3 regions of the Arthrobacter sp. MMS18-M83 genome follow, and region 3 is predicted to be linked to each of the others. Evidence: riboswitches for the same ligand, from Rfam matches in the RefSeq annotation. Region 3 holds a riboswitch; each other region holds the start of a gene.

Region 1 (5,038 bases), 2.2 Mb from region 3:
CGATGGCGTCGGCGATGAGCCCCTCGGAGCCGGCAGGGGCCAGGGCCGCATTGACCACATAGTGCAGGGGTCGGCACGGTGAGTAGCCCACGGGTGTGCCGTCGGCGTTGGTGGCCAAGAATTTGTAGGAGTTGCTTGCCACGGCTGGCTTGGCGGGGGAGCCGAGCGCGTGGCCGGCTTCCTCCAGGCCGGGCGGCGGGGTGTCCGGGGCACGCGCGGCTTTTTGCGCCCCTTGCCCGGAATCTGCTCCTTGGGAAGAGTTGTGGCTTGGGGACTGGGCCGAAGGACCCAGGTTCGGAAGCAGGCCAGTGATCCGGGGATCGCCCCGGAGGAAACCACTCGCAAGTACGGCCACGGCCGCGACGATCGCCACGACCATGAGGTTTCGGAACAGTGCGACAGCGGTACTGGGCTGCCGTTGCGGAGGTGGCGGACCGCCGTCGTACCCGTAGTTCGAATGCAAGTCTTCCCCCAAGTCCCTGATTCCCGAGCCCCGAGGGGCCGATGCCACTAACGGATGACAGCGCCGAAAACGAGCCCCAGCCCATACGTGGCCGCGGCCGCACCGAGTCCGATGGCGAGTTGGCGGAGGCCGCGGGTCAGCGGCGAGGTTCCGGACAACAAGCCGACGACGGCGCCAGTCGACAGAAGCGCGATGCCCACCAGCGTACCGGCCACAGCGAGCGCAGCGAAGCCTGTCATGCCGAAGATGAACGGCAGGATCGGCACAATGGCGCCCGAGGCGAAGAAGCAGAAGCTGGAGATGGCGGCGCCCCAAGCGGAGCCAATCGCTTCGTGCTCGTTCACGGTTTCTTCAACCTCGGGATGGAGCGAGAGGCTGGGATCGCAATCGCAGCTGTAGAGGCCCATGCGTTCGGCGGCGCGGTGTTCGGCGGCTTCGTGGGACATGCCCCGGGCCAGGTACACCAGGACGAGCTCATTGTGTTCGATGTCCAGGGACGGGGCTGCGGTCAGCGTCGCCTGGGTGGGGCGGGTGGCCTTGAGGAGCTCCAGTTGCGAGCGGACCGAGACATATTCGCCGGCACCCATGGACAGTGCGCCTGCCAACAGGCCGGCGATACCGCTGAAGAGGACCACGGTTGCGGGCACACCGGTGGCAGCCATGCCCATCACGAGGGAAAGGTTGCTGACCAGGCCGTCGTTGGCACCGAATACCGCGGCGCGGAAGGTGCCGGACAACCTGTTGCGGCCGCGCGTCGCCAGGCCGCGGACAACTTCCTCGTGAATCTGTTCGTCGGCCGCCATTGCCCGGGTTGCCGCTGGATCCTTCGCGTAAGGGGAGCGGCCTTCCGCTCTTTGCGCGAGGGCCAGGACGAACACCGAACCGAAATTCCGCGCCAAGAAGCCAAGCAGCTGGCTACGGATGGAGGCTGCTTTCGGCATGCCTGCGTGTTCGCCGAGGAGCTTGAGCCAGTGTGCCTCATGGCGGCCTTCGGCCTCTGCGAGGGCCAGAAGGATCTCGCGTTCCTCACCATCGCGGCGCTGCGCCAGTTCGCGGTACACGGCGGCCTCGGCACGTTCGTCGGCCAAGTACTGCCGCCAGCGCTTGAGGTCCGACGACGACGGGGGAGTCTTGGTGGCTGCTGCGTCTTGCGATGGACTGCCTGAGTCGAACGGACTGTCTGATTGCGGGGTTTTTGCGTGCGGGTGCACCGGGACTCCTGAGTTGCTGGGGCGGGCTTCATCGCCTCATTGCACGTCCACTTTATCGCCAATTTCCGCGGTTTTTCGGCTGGTAATCCTTACTCGATGTTTTAGGTATGCCTCAAAAACCGGGAGGCTCCCGCTAAGCCTTGACCACCGGAGGGGGCAGTGCTGGGATGGATGGACAGGGTCCACGAATTGGCGGGGTGGCGTGGTGACCGGCTGCCTGATCTGCCTTGGCGATGGGCTCAGCGGCACGTCGAACGGAGGTTGCACCATGGACAGCACCGAGACCCACGCCCGCCACCCCGACCGTCCCACGGTCGAGGCCGATCCCGCCTACGACTACAACGAGGACCTGGAGGTGGACGAGGACTGGGAAGAACAACCCGAGGTCCTCGACGACGACGAACGGCCGGTTCCGCTCGACGTCGACGAACACCGTGAGGTTGGAGAGATCGAATAGCCCCGGCAGCGTCGAATGGCCCCGACTCGCTGAATCTGGGTAGCTAAAACGCGCTCAGGATGAAGTGGCGTTCCACGCCGGCCCGGTGCCCGGTTGCGGCCACCGTCAGCGTGAGCTTCCGTGTGGCCGGGAACCAGCGGGCAGGCTGGACTGCTTGCGAGAGGGCTTGGGTGATGAGCCGCGGCTCGTGATGCCAAAAGCGTTCCAGCCGGCCGTCCACCACGAACGTGATGGAACCCTGGGAGAGGTCGACGCCGGGAATCACCCGGACGAACTCGTCAACCCGCCTGGCCCGGGACGCGGGCAGGGTGCTTGGCTGTGTGGTGTGGCTGGCTGCGGCGGTAGCGCCGGTTTCCAAAGGCATTGCCTTCTCCTGGTGGAGGTGCTCTTGCCCGCTCGGTTGTCTCTGGTCCGGGTCGGGCCGCTTCTTCATCCGAACCACCCGTGAACATGGGGTTGGCGTATGGCAAGTCGGAGCTTGGCGCCACATCTCTTGAAGCTCTTCCTACTGTACAGGCCGGCTCGCCCTGGTGCCTCTGTAGCAAGGACGCCAGGCGTGAAGCGCTCCGGACGAGGCAGCGGCGCCGCAGCCCCTCGAACGAGAAGGTGCGGCGCCGCCGTCGTGATTTATTCTGTGATGCTCAGTGGCTGGCTACCGGGTGGACCTCCAACGGGAGTTCCTCCGTGACCGCACCGGCAACGCGGCGGTCCCAGGCCTCGCGGACCTCGAGCTCCGTGGGAGGCGTGAGGAGGGAGACCACGACGTAGATGAGCAGCGACGCGCCGAGGCCCCAGTAGATGGGATCGTTTGCGTAGACGCCGTCTTCGCTGGGGATGATTCCCGTGGCGTAAGCGATGAGCAAGGCCAAGGTCAGGACCGAGCCGACGGCCATGGACCATGCCGCGGCGATGCCCGTGCCGCGCTTCCAGACCAAGCCACCCAGGATGGCGACCAGGAGGCCGCCCACCAGGATGTCGTAGGCGATGGTCAAGGCAACCACGACGTCTTGCGCCGCCATCGAGATCAACACCGCCACGATGCCCAGGCCAAGGACCCAGTACCGGTTGGCCTTGACGTCGTGCTCGGGGTTTTCGGTGTCGTCGGTGTTGATCGTCTTGCCGAACCAGCTGGCCACGAACGGGACAACGTCAGCGCGGGCCACCGGGGCTGCGGCAATGAGGGCACCGGAGGCGGTGGACATCATGGCGGCGACCGTTGCGGCCATGACCAGGCCCCCGATGCCGATCGGCAGGATGTGCGTTGCCACCTCGGCGTAGACGACGTCCTTGCCAAGCGCTTTGACGTCGATGCTAGGCAGGGCAACCCGTGCGGCCAGACCGATCAGGGCGCCGGCCACGCCGTAAAGGACGCAGTAGATGCCCGCGGTGGCGCCGCCCCAACGGGCCACCTTGGGGATCTTGGCGGTGAAGACGCGCTGCCAGATGTCCTGGCCGATCAGCAGGCCGAGCGTGTGGACCACGAAATACGTGATGATGGTCTGGGCTCCGATGCCGTCCAGCTGGAAGAAGCTGGCGTCAACCCGGGCACGAATGCCGTCGAGGCCGCCCGCGGCGTTGAGGACGAACGGGAGCATGAGGAAGAAGATCCCCACCGTCTTGATGATGAAACTGCACCTGGTCGGCGAGGGTGATGGACCACATGCCGCCGATGGTGGAGTAGACCAGGACGATTGCGCCGCCGACGGCGATGGCGAGCCAGCGCTCCCAGCCGAAGAGGACAACGAAGATGGTGGCGTAGGCGCCCGTGGACGTGGCACACAGCATGAGGGTGTAGGCCAGCATGACGATGCCGGAGGTCTGCGTGGCACGCTGGCCGTAGCGCAGGCTCAGCATCTGGGAGACCGTGTAGATCTTCAGCCGCTGGATGGTGCCGGCGAAAAGCAAGCTCAGGAGGAGAACCCCCGAACCGATGGCCACCACCAGCTGGTGATTGGGGAGAATGGTCCGTGATGTATGCCTGACAAACAACACTTGTTGCCTATGAGGATACGTAGTGATGCGAGTAACAGTCAAGACGCCGACTTCCCCGCGAGACGCTCCGGCGTTGCCAAAAGGCCCGCCATGCCAGCGATCCGGCTACTATTGCTGCAATGACAGGGCCGTAGCAACGGCCTGAAAGGTTCGTGAATGAAGGCTCTCCCCGTTGAACCAAGCAATGTACCCGTTGCCATCGGTTCCAGAATCCGTGCCGCCCGCCAATCGCAGCGGCTCACCATCGAACAGGTCGCGGATGCCACCGGCCTGACCAAGGGTTTCCTGAGCCGCGTCGAGCGGGACCTGACATCGCCGTCGGTTGCTTCCCTTGTGACGCTTTGCCAAGTCCTTTCAGTTTCAATTGGCGAGCTATTTGCCGCCCCCGAAACGCACTTGACCCGGCGGGACGATGGTCCGCGGATTTCGCTCGGTGGGCAGGGGATCGTGGAGCGGCTCCTGACCGCCCGCTCAGAGCGGCGGCTGCAGATTCTGCAGGCAACCATCGAACCCCGGGGCCGCGGAGAAGCCGAGCTTTACGCCGTTGATTGCGACGTCGATGTCCTGCACGTGGTCAAGGGGCGCATCAAGTTGATCCTCACCAATGAGGAGTACGAGCTCGGGGAGGGGGACACCTTGTCCTTCCCGGGCCGCGAGCCCCACACCTGGGTCAACCCCACGGACGAGCCCGTTGAGGTGCTCTGGATACTGGTGCCGGCAGCCAGCCGCTGATGCTGGCTCCTTGCGACGCGCGGAGCGTAACAAGCCGGAAACCTGGCTGACTTCAGGATTAACCCACGGGCCTTCTGCGTTACGTGCTTGAAATAATTCTTGCCGACTACCGAAACAGCGCGGCTGTACCTTCGAGTCAACGCAACTCGTCAAGGTCGGTACCTCGTGAGGTACCAGGACCTG
Region 2 (5,038 bases), 1.3 Mb from region 3:
CGCCGCAGCTGGGTGGCAGTCCGCGGAATCGCGGGCATCGGAAGTTCATCCAGCAGAATGATCCAGCAGAATCCGTCGGGAGTCAGACTCCGGCGCAGGCCTCCCCTGTCCCGCCCCTGTTTCCGAAAGGCTGCCATGGCGCACAATTGATCCGTGCGCACTTTTGGTGTGGAAGAGGAGTTGCTGATCGTCGATCCCGTGACCGGCGAGCCCCTTGCCCTTGCCGACGCGCTCCTTTCGGGCATGGCCCCGAACGGCGCACCCCAGAACGGCGCACCCCAGAACGGCGCACCCCGGGACGGCGCACCCCGGGACGGCCCCACCCCGGACGACCCCGAAACCAGCTTCAACCCTGAGGACATGGACGACCCCGATACCGCCCTCACCCACGAGCTCAAGCTTGAGCAGATCGAGACGCAGACCAGGCCATGCCGCAGCTACGCTGAACTGTTGCACCAGATCCGCAAAGGGCGGGGCCTCGCGAGCCACGCGGCACGGCGCCACGGTGCAAGGATCGCGGCGTTGGCCACGTCACCTGTGGACGCCGCTTTGCACACCACTCCGGATCCCCGGTATGCCGTCATGCTAGAACGCTTCGGCATCACGGCACATGAACAGCTCACCTGTGGATTCCACGTACACACCTCGATCGAGTCCCCGGAAGAAGGCGTGGTAGTCCTGGACCACATCCGCGACAAGCTCGCAGTCCTCACCGCGATCAGCGCCAATTCGCCCTTTTGGCGGGGGCTGGCGACGGGCTTTGAGAGCTACCGGACGCAAGCCTGGAACCGTTGGCCGTCCTCGGGTCCGTCGGCCGTCTTCGGTTCCTTGGCCTCCTACCGGCGGGTGGTCGGAAGGCTCATCGAAACGGGTGTCCTGCTGGATGAAGGCATGGTCTACTTCGATGCCCGGCTATCCCGGCACGTTCCCACGGTGGAAGTTCGCGTTGCCGATGTCTGCCTCCGGGCAGAGGACGCCGCGTTGATCGCGGTGCTCGTCAGGGCCTTGGTGGAGACCTCTGTGCGTGAATACCATGCCGGCATAGAGCCTGCGGCAGTGCCCACGGTGCTTTTGCGGATGGCGTCGTGGCAGGCGAGCAACTTTGGACTCCGCGGCGAACTCCTGGACTTTGGAACCTTTCGGCCCGAGCCTGCCGCCGACGTGGTCTGGTCGCTGGTGGAATATCTGGAACCGGTGCTCGCCGAACAGGGTGAATTCGATTTGGCGAAGGCCGGCGTGGCAGCCATCCTGAGCCGCGGCAACGGCGCCATCGAACAGCGTGGTGTTGCCGATCGCTGGAGCGAGAACAACGGCGGGGCGCCCGACGCCTCCGGGCTGGCCGCCGTCGTCGAGCACGCCGTTCAGATCACGATGCGATCAGAGAGGGACGAGAGCGACACGAAGCCGCAGCCTGTCCTCACCTGGGTGCGCCAGGACTGGCGCGAGGCGCCCGGCTAACCACGCCGGGGCTAACCCGCACCTGCTAGACCTGCTTGAGTGCCCGTTCCAGGTCCCGGATGAGGTCGTCCACATCCTCCAGTCCCACCGAAAGCCGTACCACACCGTCAGCCAGCCCGATGGCCGCGCGGCCTTCCGGACCCATGGCACGGTGCGTGGTGGTGGCGGGGTGGGTGATGAGGGACTTGGAGTCGCCCAGGTTGTTTGAGATGTCGATGACGGAGAGCCCGTCCAAAAGCGCGAAGGCGGCCTCTTTCGCCGAGCGCCCCGCAGAGGCGAGCAGTTCGAAGGTGAGCACCGTGCCGCCGGCCTTCATTTGCTTCGCGGCGAGCTCGTACTGCGGGTGCGACTTCAAGAGCGGGTACTTGACCCAGCTGATGGCCGGCTGTTGCTCAAGCCATTCCGCGATCCGCAGCGCTGACGCCGAGGAGTGGTTCACGCGCAGCCCCATCGTTTCGAGGCCCTTGGTCAGGACCCAGGCGTTGAACGCGGAGAGGGATGGCCCGGTGTGTCGCATGAGCTGCTTGACGGGACCGTCGATGAACTCCTTGGTGCCCATGATCGCTCCGCCCAGGACCCGGCCTTGGCCGTCGATGTGCTTGGTGCCCGAGTAGACGATCACGTCCGCGCCCAGATCGCCGCAGCGCTGCAGCAGGGGAGTGGCAAAGACATTGTCGACGACGACGGTGGCGCCCGCCGCGTGGGCCAGTTCGCTCACCGCGGCGATGTCGACGATTTCCTGCATGGGGTTCGACGGCGACTCGAAGAACACTGCCGTAGTCGGCTCGGACAACGCGGCACGCCACTGGCCCAGGTCCGGCCCGTCGACGAAGACGGTCTCGACTCCCCAGCGCGGCAGGATCTCGTTGAGGATGACGAAGCAGGAACCGAACAGTGAGCGCGCGGCAACCACCCGGTCACCGGCTGCCAGCAACGCACCGAGGGCGGTGAAGACAGCGGACATGCCCGACGCCGTCGCGAAGCACGCCTCGGTGCCTTCGAGCAGGCGGAGGCGCTCCTGGAAGGTGGCCACGGAGGGGTTGCCGTAACGGGAGTAGACGAAGCGTTCGTCCTCTCCGGTGAACGCGCGCTCGGCTGCTGCCGCGGACTCGTAGACGAAGCCGGAATTGAGGAAAACGGCCTCGGAAGTCTCCTGGAAATTGGTACGGTCAAGGCCACCGCGGACTGCCTGGGTGTCAGGGCTCCAGCCGGCGGCGTCAGGATTGAAAGTCACTTAGATGTTCCCCAGGTTCGTCGGAAGTCCACGGTTTTTCCAGCCGTTGACGGTTCGCTCGCCATAGCGGTCAGGCTCGCCTTCAAAGCCCTCCAACACGTTGTAGGCGGTGTAGCCGGCCTGTGTTGCGGCGATGGCGGCGGCGATGGAACGCTGGCCGGAACGGCAGAGGAAAACCAGCTCGGTGCCATCAGCCTCCGGGGCCTGCTGCGTCAGCTCTTCGATGAAACGCGTGTTGGGGATCCCGCCGGCAAGGTTCCACTGGATGAACAGGGGATCGTTTTCGGTGGCCTTGGTGTCTGGAATGCCGATGTGTGCCCACTCGCCTTCGGTGCGGACGTCCACCAGGATGGCGCCCTGCTCCAGTTTGGCCCAGGCGTCGTGCGGGCTCAGGTCGCCTGCGTAGCTCATGCGTGGCCCTCGCCGTCGAACTCTTCGTCGAGTGCATCCACTGCAGATGCGACTGCCGCATCCGCGCTGGCGATCGCCGCGGGGAGGACGATGGCCTGCGCCACGATCACGTCCGTGCCGTTGAAGGTGGCAGCCGGGCTGCCGTGCAGCACGTAGCCTTCCGAGAGCGCGGTGGAGATCCGCTCGCAGAATTCCTTGGTGTCGGGACCCGTGATGAGCCGGTAGGAGAGTTTTTCTTCGGTGGGTTCAGGCATTGGTGCTCCTCAGTCACGCTTGCAGTTCGAAAGTGTCGATACGCCGAGTAGTCACCTGAGGCACCCCGCCGGAGAGAGGGTTGCCGACCAGCAAGTCAGGGCTTCGCGCTGGTGCTCATTACTCAAGAAGAAAATAACATCCACGACGGCGGCCCGCACCACCGGCCGTCGTCATGTTCCGTAACCGGGGCGGCGGCCTAGCGGATCCGAGCGAAGAGCAGCGCTCGACGTCGGCCCTTGCGGGACCCGAATGCCCCTGCAAATATGTGGCAGGATCACGCATTTACCCAGCGTGGCTGGCTGAGCTAGGCCTCGGTTTCCCTCGGAAGCGGTTCCAGGCTTGCTTGGATCCGTCGTGGCAATGGTTTGGACTCTTGCACAAAATACGACGGTGAATGATGGAAGGTAGTGCCTTGATGCTTTCGGATTTCGAGCAACTCGTGGACGGATATCCCGGTGGCCGTGGCCAAGGCATGCAGCGAGAGGCTGTTGTGATGAGCTAAGGCAAAAACCACGCCTGACAGGGCTTCGAAACCTTCTGTCTCGTAGATTTCCTGTACCAAGTTGGACATGGCATTCGCATCGTCGATTGATCCCGCTGACGCGGCAGTCGCCATGGCAGTCAGCGACCATGCAGCGGAGTCGGGGCTGATGTAAATGCTCATGACGACACCCTACGGACTCAAGCCCACTTGTGGAATGGGCGGAAACGTTTCCTCGCCAACCCAAGCCTGATGCGCCGGCCCCAGAACCGGCGCATCAGACGTTTTTATCCGGCTGGGTGCCGCTGGCCCTAGAGGCAGATCGCCCTCCCCCAGCAGGGTTCACGAAACTAGTTAACTACCGCGGCCATGGCGGCACAATAGAGTGTAGCGAGCCAAATGACCCTGCCCGCTACACTCGGATTCATGTCGGGTCATGGGGGAACCAGAACGGTAGCGGTATTGCTGGCGGGGCTGCTGCTCGCCGCCGGGATATCCGGCTGTGAATATACCGACGCCGGTGATCCGCGGCCGGCTGCCGCACCCATGCGGACTTCTCCGCCGCGGGTCCCGGTGCCCACCAAGGATCAGGCCACAGCCGCCCTTGAAGCCAACAACCTGGTTATCGCTAGACACCTGCTCGGGCAAGCATCCGGGGCAGTGATCCTGGAGGACTCCGGCGCCGTGGGCGGCGCGGTCAGCGGAGTCAGCAAGAGCACCAAGGTAGAGACCGCCGGCTCGTACACCGTGACGGCGGCCTGCGTTGGTGCTCCGGAGGTCCAGATGGTCATCGGCCAGGATCCGCGGACCGGGTTGGCCCCACAGGACCAGACGTTCGATTGCTCCGCCCCATACACGGGAGTTGTTCAGCTGCAGCCGGGGCCGGTCAGCGTCCAGATCCATGTGGCGCGTGCCAACTCGGGCGCCTCCGCCTCTGCCGGAGCTGGAGAAGTCGCCGCGGTGAGGATTACGGCCAGTGGCTGAGAGGCGAGGCAGATCCTGAGTCAGTAGTGCCGCGATGGCGCCTATTCAATCCCCGCGAACAGCTCGTTGAGCTCGGCCGTGAGCTGCTTGCGCATTGCCGGGGTGCCGATCTCCCTGCCATCTATGTGGTTGACCGGCGCGATGAGCCTGATGCTTGAGATCAGCCACACGGCGTCGGCGTCGAACAGGTCGTTCGGGACCAACGGGCCGTAGCC
Region 3 (5,038 bases):
CCGGTCATAGTGCTCCCCGCCGTCCTGGAAGCTCTGACCGAGTTCAAGGCGCCGTTCCTCATAAAGCTTGGGGCCGGCGGACGTGCCTTTGGGTCGCGGGGCCACGCAGGAACTCCTTCGTAGGACGTGAAAAATACCCTACGAATCTATCGCAATCAGTCGGTACTGCAGGGAGCTGCGCCCGCGGTCCCGGGGGTGTTGGGAGCCCACTCCGGGTAGCTGCGGTGGTCGTTCGCAGGGACCCAACGGCCCGCATCCACGACGTAGTCCCAGCCGAGGCCGTTGCTCTTGAGGGCCTGGATGCCTGCGATGAGCCGGGTGGCGTCCTCCAGCCGCGACCCCACGCCGAAACTGGCCCGCAAGGATCCGGACGGGAGGCCTAAGCGCTTGAGCAATGGATGGGCGCAAAAACGCCCGTCGCGGAGGCCAATGCCGTGTTCGGCCGCAAGATAGGCCGCCACGAGGCCTGCGTCATAGCCTTGGAGCGAGAAGTTGACCACGCCGATGGTGTTCTGGGGATCGGTGTCGCTGAAGATCTGGTGGACGGTCACGCCGTCGATCGCATTGAGGCCATCAACCAAATGCGTACGGATGCCGGCTTCGTGGGCATGCCATTCCTCGTGGTCCAGGCTGGCGATGACCTGCGTGGCCCGTGCGAGAGTGGCCGCGCCGAGCACGTTCGGCGAGCCTCCTTCGTGCCTGGCCGGTCCCGTGGCCCAGCTCACGGAGTCAAGGCGTGCTTCGCGGACTGCTCCGCCTCCAGCAAGGTGGGGTGTGCCGGCGTCGAGCCAGTCGGGACGGCCCACCAGGACGCCTGCACCGAACGGCGCATAGAGCTTATGCCCGGAGAAAACCAAGTAGTCAACATCCGCGGCGGTGATATCGATGCGGCGGTGCGGAGCGAGCTGGGCCGCGTCCACAACAATCCGCGCACCGAATTCGTGGGCCAAAGCGGCGAGTTCCTTGATGGGCAGGATCTCGCCCGTCACGTTCGAGGCACCCGTGACTGCCAGGAGGCTGACACCTCCGTGGGAGAGTGCCGTGCGCACATTGGTTACAGTGTCGGCCAAAGTCCCCGCTGCCACAATGCTGCGGTGCGGAACGCCTTGCCACGGCAGGAGATTGGCGTGGTGTTCGATGTCCAGGTAGAGGACTTCGCCAATGTGGCGCCCGTCCGCGACAGGCAGGCAGCCGGCCAGGAGGTTGAGCGAATCGGTGGTGTTGCGAGTGAAAATGACGGAATCGTCTGCCCGGCCGCCAACGAAGTCGCGGACTATGTTGCGGGCGTTTTCATAGACGGAGGTGCTGATTTGCGAGGCATAGCCTGCACCGCGATGGACACTCGCGTAGTAAGGGAGGATCTCGTTGAGATATGCCGAAACTACGGTCAAGGCAGGCGCCGAGGCGCCGTAGTCAAGGTTGGCGTAGCGGACGTGGCCGCCCTGGATCAGGGGCGCTTGCAGCTCTGCGCCAGTCACCGCGGCCAACGGACGGGATGCCGGAGACCGGGATTCACCGCGCTGCTGCACGGCTTCGTTGTGCTGCGGGAGAGCGGGAGAAGTAAACGTGGCTGTGCTCATGGGACCTCACTCAAGAGGGACCCCTGCGTGCAGGGGGTCCGCGCTTGCCGCATCCGTTCCGGACCGGCCGGGTCGTCACCCGGGGCACCCCGCCGCGATGGAGGGTTGCCGGCCAGCAAACCGGGGTTTCGCGCTGGCACTCGTGACCTGTAATGAGACTAGGACACCCGCAAGGCGGGTTCCAATGTGACCGCGATTGTTAAGCGGATTGTTACGATCGCTGGAAAATGTGCCTTCTGCCGAAGAAAAAGTGGCGGACGCCCCGAAAATGGGGGCGTCCGCCGTCGTTTATTCAGTGAATAGAGTGGATTAGAGGAGGTCGTCGAGCTCGGGGTTGAGCCTCTTGAGGACCTCGGAGTGCAGGATCGAGTTGGTAGCGACGGCGTTTCCGCCGAAGGGACCATCCGCGCCATCCAGGGACGTGAAGCGTCCGCCGGCTTCAGTCACGATTGGCACCAAGGCAGCCATGTCGTAGACCTGGAGTTCCGGTTCGGCGGCGATGTCCACGGCGCCCTCGGCCACAAGGCAGTAGGACCAGAAATCGCCGTACGCGCGGCTGCGCCAGACATCGTTCTCAAGGCCCAGGAAGTTGTCGAGCGAGCCGTGCTGCTTCCACTCGGAAAGCTCGGAGTAGGAAAGCGAGGCATCCTCAAGCCGTGACACGTTGGAGACTTTCAGCCGGGTGGCTGCGGCCAGTGATCGGCCCATGTAGGCGCCCGAGCCCTTGGCCGCCCACCAGCGCTTGCCGAGCGCCGGAGCGCTGACAAGTCCCACCACAACTTCGCCCTCGTCCACGAGGGCGATCAGCGTTGCCCAGACGGGCACGCCACGCACGAAGTTCTTGGTCCCGTCGATGGGATCGATGATCCAACGCCTTGCGCCGTGGCCGGTGCTGCCGAATTCTTCGCCAAGGACGGCGTCGCGGGGGCGGGAACGGGAGAGCTGCCCGCGGATTGCCTCCTCGGCAGCCTTGTCGGCATCGGTCACCGGGCTCAGGTCGGGTTTGGTCTCCACCTGAAGGTCCAGTGCCTTGAACCGCTCCATTGTCAGGGAATCGACGGAGTCGGCCAGGACATGGGCCAGCCGCAGGTCGTCGTTGTAGCTCGAATCGGGTTGGGTCATGGTTCCAAACTACCGTCTATTCGCCAGTGAACCGGGGAGGTACCGCGCGGTCAGTTGGCCCTGCTGTTAATTGACCGTGCCCAATTCCTTGGCCTCTTGGACTTCCATGCGGGGGTCCGCGCCAAGGAGCCGACGCAACGACGCCAGGCGGGCGGCGCCGGCCTCGCCGGCATGGCCATCAGCGACCCACGAATCCAAGCCACAACGGACCGCAGAGGCATCGTGTTTGCAACCCCGCTCGCACGATTCCGTTCCGGGTTCCAGATCCGGGAAGGCGTGCAGGATGCGATCCGGGTTCACGTGGGCCAGGCCGAAAGAACGGATGCCGGGCGTATCGATGATCCAGCTGCCGCCAGGGGCGTCGCTGAGCTTCAATGCGAGGGCTGAGGACGAGGTATGACGGCCCCGTCCCGTGACAGCGTTGACCCCACCGGTGGCGCGCTCGGCGCCGGTGAGGGCATTCACCATGGTGGACTTCCCGACGCCGGAGTGGCCCAAGAGAACGGTGACTTTGCCATCGAGATAGTCCCGCAGTTGGCCGACGGCGTCGCCATCAAGCCGGGCGGACAAGCCATCGTCGGAGCGAGCGTCGATTCCGGAGGCCCCTGCATCGGCCGTCCGGCTGATAATGATGGGGAAGCCAAGGCTCACATAGTTCGCGAGCAGTTCCGTGGGATCCTTGACATCCGCTTTGGTGACGAGCAGCAGCGGCTCGATCCCGGCGTCGTACGCTGCCACCAAGGCGCGGTCGATGAATCCGGTCCGCGGCTCCGGGTTGGCAGACGCAACCACCACCACGAGCTGGTCGGCGTTGGCCACCACAGCCCGTTCGATCGGGTCCGTGTCGTCGGCGCTTCGCCGCAGGAGGGTCTTTCGCTCCTCGACGCGCACAAGGCGGGCGAGGGTATCCGGGGCTCCGGATACATCGCCGACGAGGGCCACGAAGTCTCCAGGGACCACCGGGGAGCGCCGGAGCTCCCGGGCGCGGGCCGCAATGACGATGCGCTCGTTGTCCGAGCTTTCGCCCACTATCGCGGTGTAGCGGCCGCGGTCGACCGTAATGATGCGCCCGATCACGGCGTCGTCGTGGCTGGGGCGGTCCTTCGTGCGGGGGCGTGTGCCCTTCTTGTTGGGGCGGATCCGGACATCGGATTCGTCCCAGGAGCTTGCGTCGCGAGCCATCGTTAGTTGCTTGTCTCCGTCGAACCGGTGTCCGCGGCCGCTGGGCCACCACTGAGCATTGACGCCCAGATTTGCGGAAATTCCGGCATGGTCTTGGAAGTGGTCGCGATGTCTTCGACCTGGATGCCCTCGACGGCGAGCCCGAGGATGGCGCCCGCGGTCGCCATGCGGTGATCGGCGTAACTGTGCACGACGCCGGCATGCAGCGGCGCGGGGCGGATCACCAAGCCGTCGCTGGTTTCCTCGGCGTCTCCGCCGAGCCGGTTGATTTCGGCGACCAGCGCGGCGAGCCTGTCCGTTTCGTGGCCGCGCAAATGCGCGATGCCAGTGAGCCGGGAAGGGCCTGAGGCCAAGGCGCACAACGCCGCTACAGTGGGGGCGAGCTCGCTGGTTTCGTCGAAGTCCGCACCGAGGATTTCGGAGCCGCCCGTGACAGTCAGCGTGCCGTTGTCCAGCGTGACCGTCGCACCCATGGTGGCAAGAATGTCCCGCCAGAGATCGCCGACCTGTGTGGTGTTTGCTGGCCAGTTGGGGATTCGGATGGTTCCCTTGGTGGCTAGCGCCGCAGCGAGGAACGGTCCTGCGTTGGAGAGATCCTGCTCGATCCTCTCGTCGAAGGCCTGGATGGTGCCGGGGGCCACACGCCAATGGTTCGGCACGGAGTCATCCACCTGGACTCCCACGCCGCGCAGGACCGAAACTGTCATGTTGATGTGGTCGAGGCTCGGCACGGGCTTGCCCACATGTTCCAGGTGCAGGCCTTCTTCGAAGCGGGCACCGACCAGCAGCAGGGCGGAGACAAACTGCGAAGAGGCGCTCGCATCAATGACGAGGTGGCCGCCTCGTACTGAACCGGTACCGGAAACTTTGAACGGCAAGGAGGCGGCCGGTTGCCCGTCCACGGCGCTGACTTCCACCCCCAGTGTTCGGAGCGCTTCGATGATGGTGCCCATGGGCCGCTGGCGCGCGTGTGGATCGCCGTCGAACACCGAAGTGCCGTTGCGGAGGGCGGCAAGGGGCGGCACGAAGCGCATGACTGTGCCGGCAAGTCCGCAGTCGATGGCGGACTCAGGAACAGCTGCAGCCGCGTCCATCGGGGTGACTTCAAGGTCCGGGCCGTACTGTCCGTCGCCGGGAACTTCCGTAACGGTTGC

What was found. Region 3 has a riboswitch for S-adenosylmethionine ahead of OW521_RS19460 (aminotransferase class V-fold PLP-dependent enzyme). Riboswitches for the same ligand answer to the same signal wherever they lie in the genome.
Region 1: it holds a riboswitch for S-adenosylmethionine, as region 3 does, so the genes downstream of both, OW521_RS08910 (hypothetical protein) here and OW521_RS19460 (aminotransferase class V-fold PLP-dependent enzyme) in region 3, are expected to answer to the same signal.
Region 2: it holds a riboswitch for S-adenosylmethionine, as region 3 does, so the genes downstream of both, OW521_RS13535 (DUF1737 domain-containing protein) here and OW521_RS19460 (aminotransferase class V-fold PLP-dependent enzyme) in region 3, are expected to answer to the same signal.

The regions. Positions count from the first base shown of each region.
Region 1 is NZ_CP113343.1:1,893,854-1,898,891, reverse strand. It holds gene OW521_RS08925 (matrixin family metalloprotease) at 1-463, opposite strand, end outside; gene OW521_RS08920 (VIT1/CCC1 transporter family protein) at 511-1,674, opposite strand; gene OW521_RS08915 (hypothetical protein) at 1,943-2,131, shown strand; gene OW521_RS08910 (hypothetical protein) at 2,175-2,495, opposite strand; SAM riboswitch class IV at 2,511-2,630, opposite strand; partial or broken gene OW521_RS08905 (sodium:solute symporter family transporter) at 2,773-4,075, opposite strand; gene OW521_RS08900 (helix-turn-helix domain-containing protein) at 4,280-4,855, shown strand.
Region 2 is NZ_CP113343.1:2,855,791-2,860,828, forward strand. It holds gene OW521_RS13520 (glutamate--cysteine ligase 2) at 154-1,458, shown strand; gene OW521_RS13525 (O-succinylhomoserine sulfhydrylase) at 1,484-2,692, opposite strand; gene OW521_RS13530 (rhodanese-like domain-containing protein) at 2,693-3,103, opposite strand; gene OW521_RS13535 (DUF1737 domain-containing protein) at 3,100-3,357, opposite strand; SAM riboswitch class IV at 3,368-3,480, opposite strand; gene OW521_RS13540 (hypothetical protein) at 3,663-4,022, opposite strand; gene OW521_RS13545 (hypothetical protein) at 4,239-4,823, shown strand; gene OW521_RS13550 (aminodeoxychorismate lyase) at 4,865-5,038, opposite strand, start outside.
Region 3 is NZ_CP113343.1:4,123,740-4,128,777, forward strand. It holds gene OW521_RS19455 (class I SAM-dependent methyltransferase) at 1-105, opposite strand, end outside; gene OW521_RS19460 (aminotransferase class V-fold PLP-dependent enzyme) at 156-1,580, opposite strand; SAM riboswitch class IV at 1,616-1,728, opposite strand; gene hisN (histidinol-phosphatase) at 1,890-2,702, opposite strand; gene rsgA (ribosome small subunit-dependent GTPase A) at 2,769-3,884, opposite strand; gene aroA (3-phosphoshikimate 1-carboxyvinyltransferase) at 3,887-5,038, opposite strand, start outside.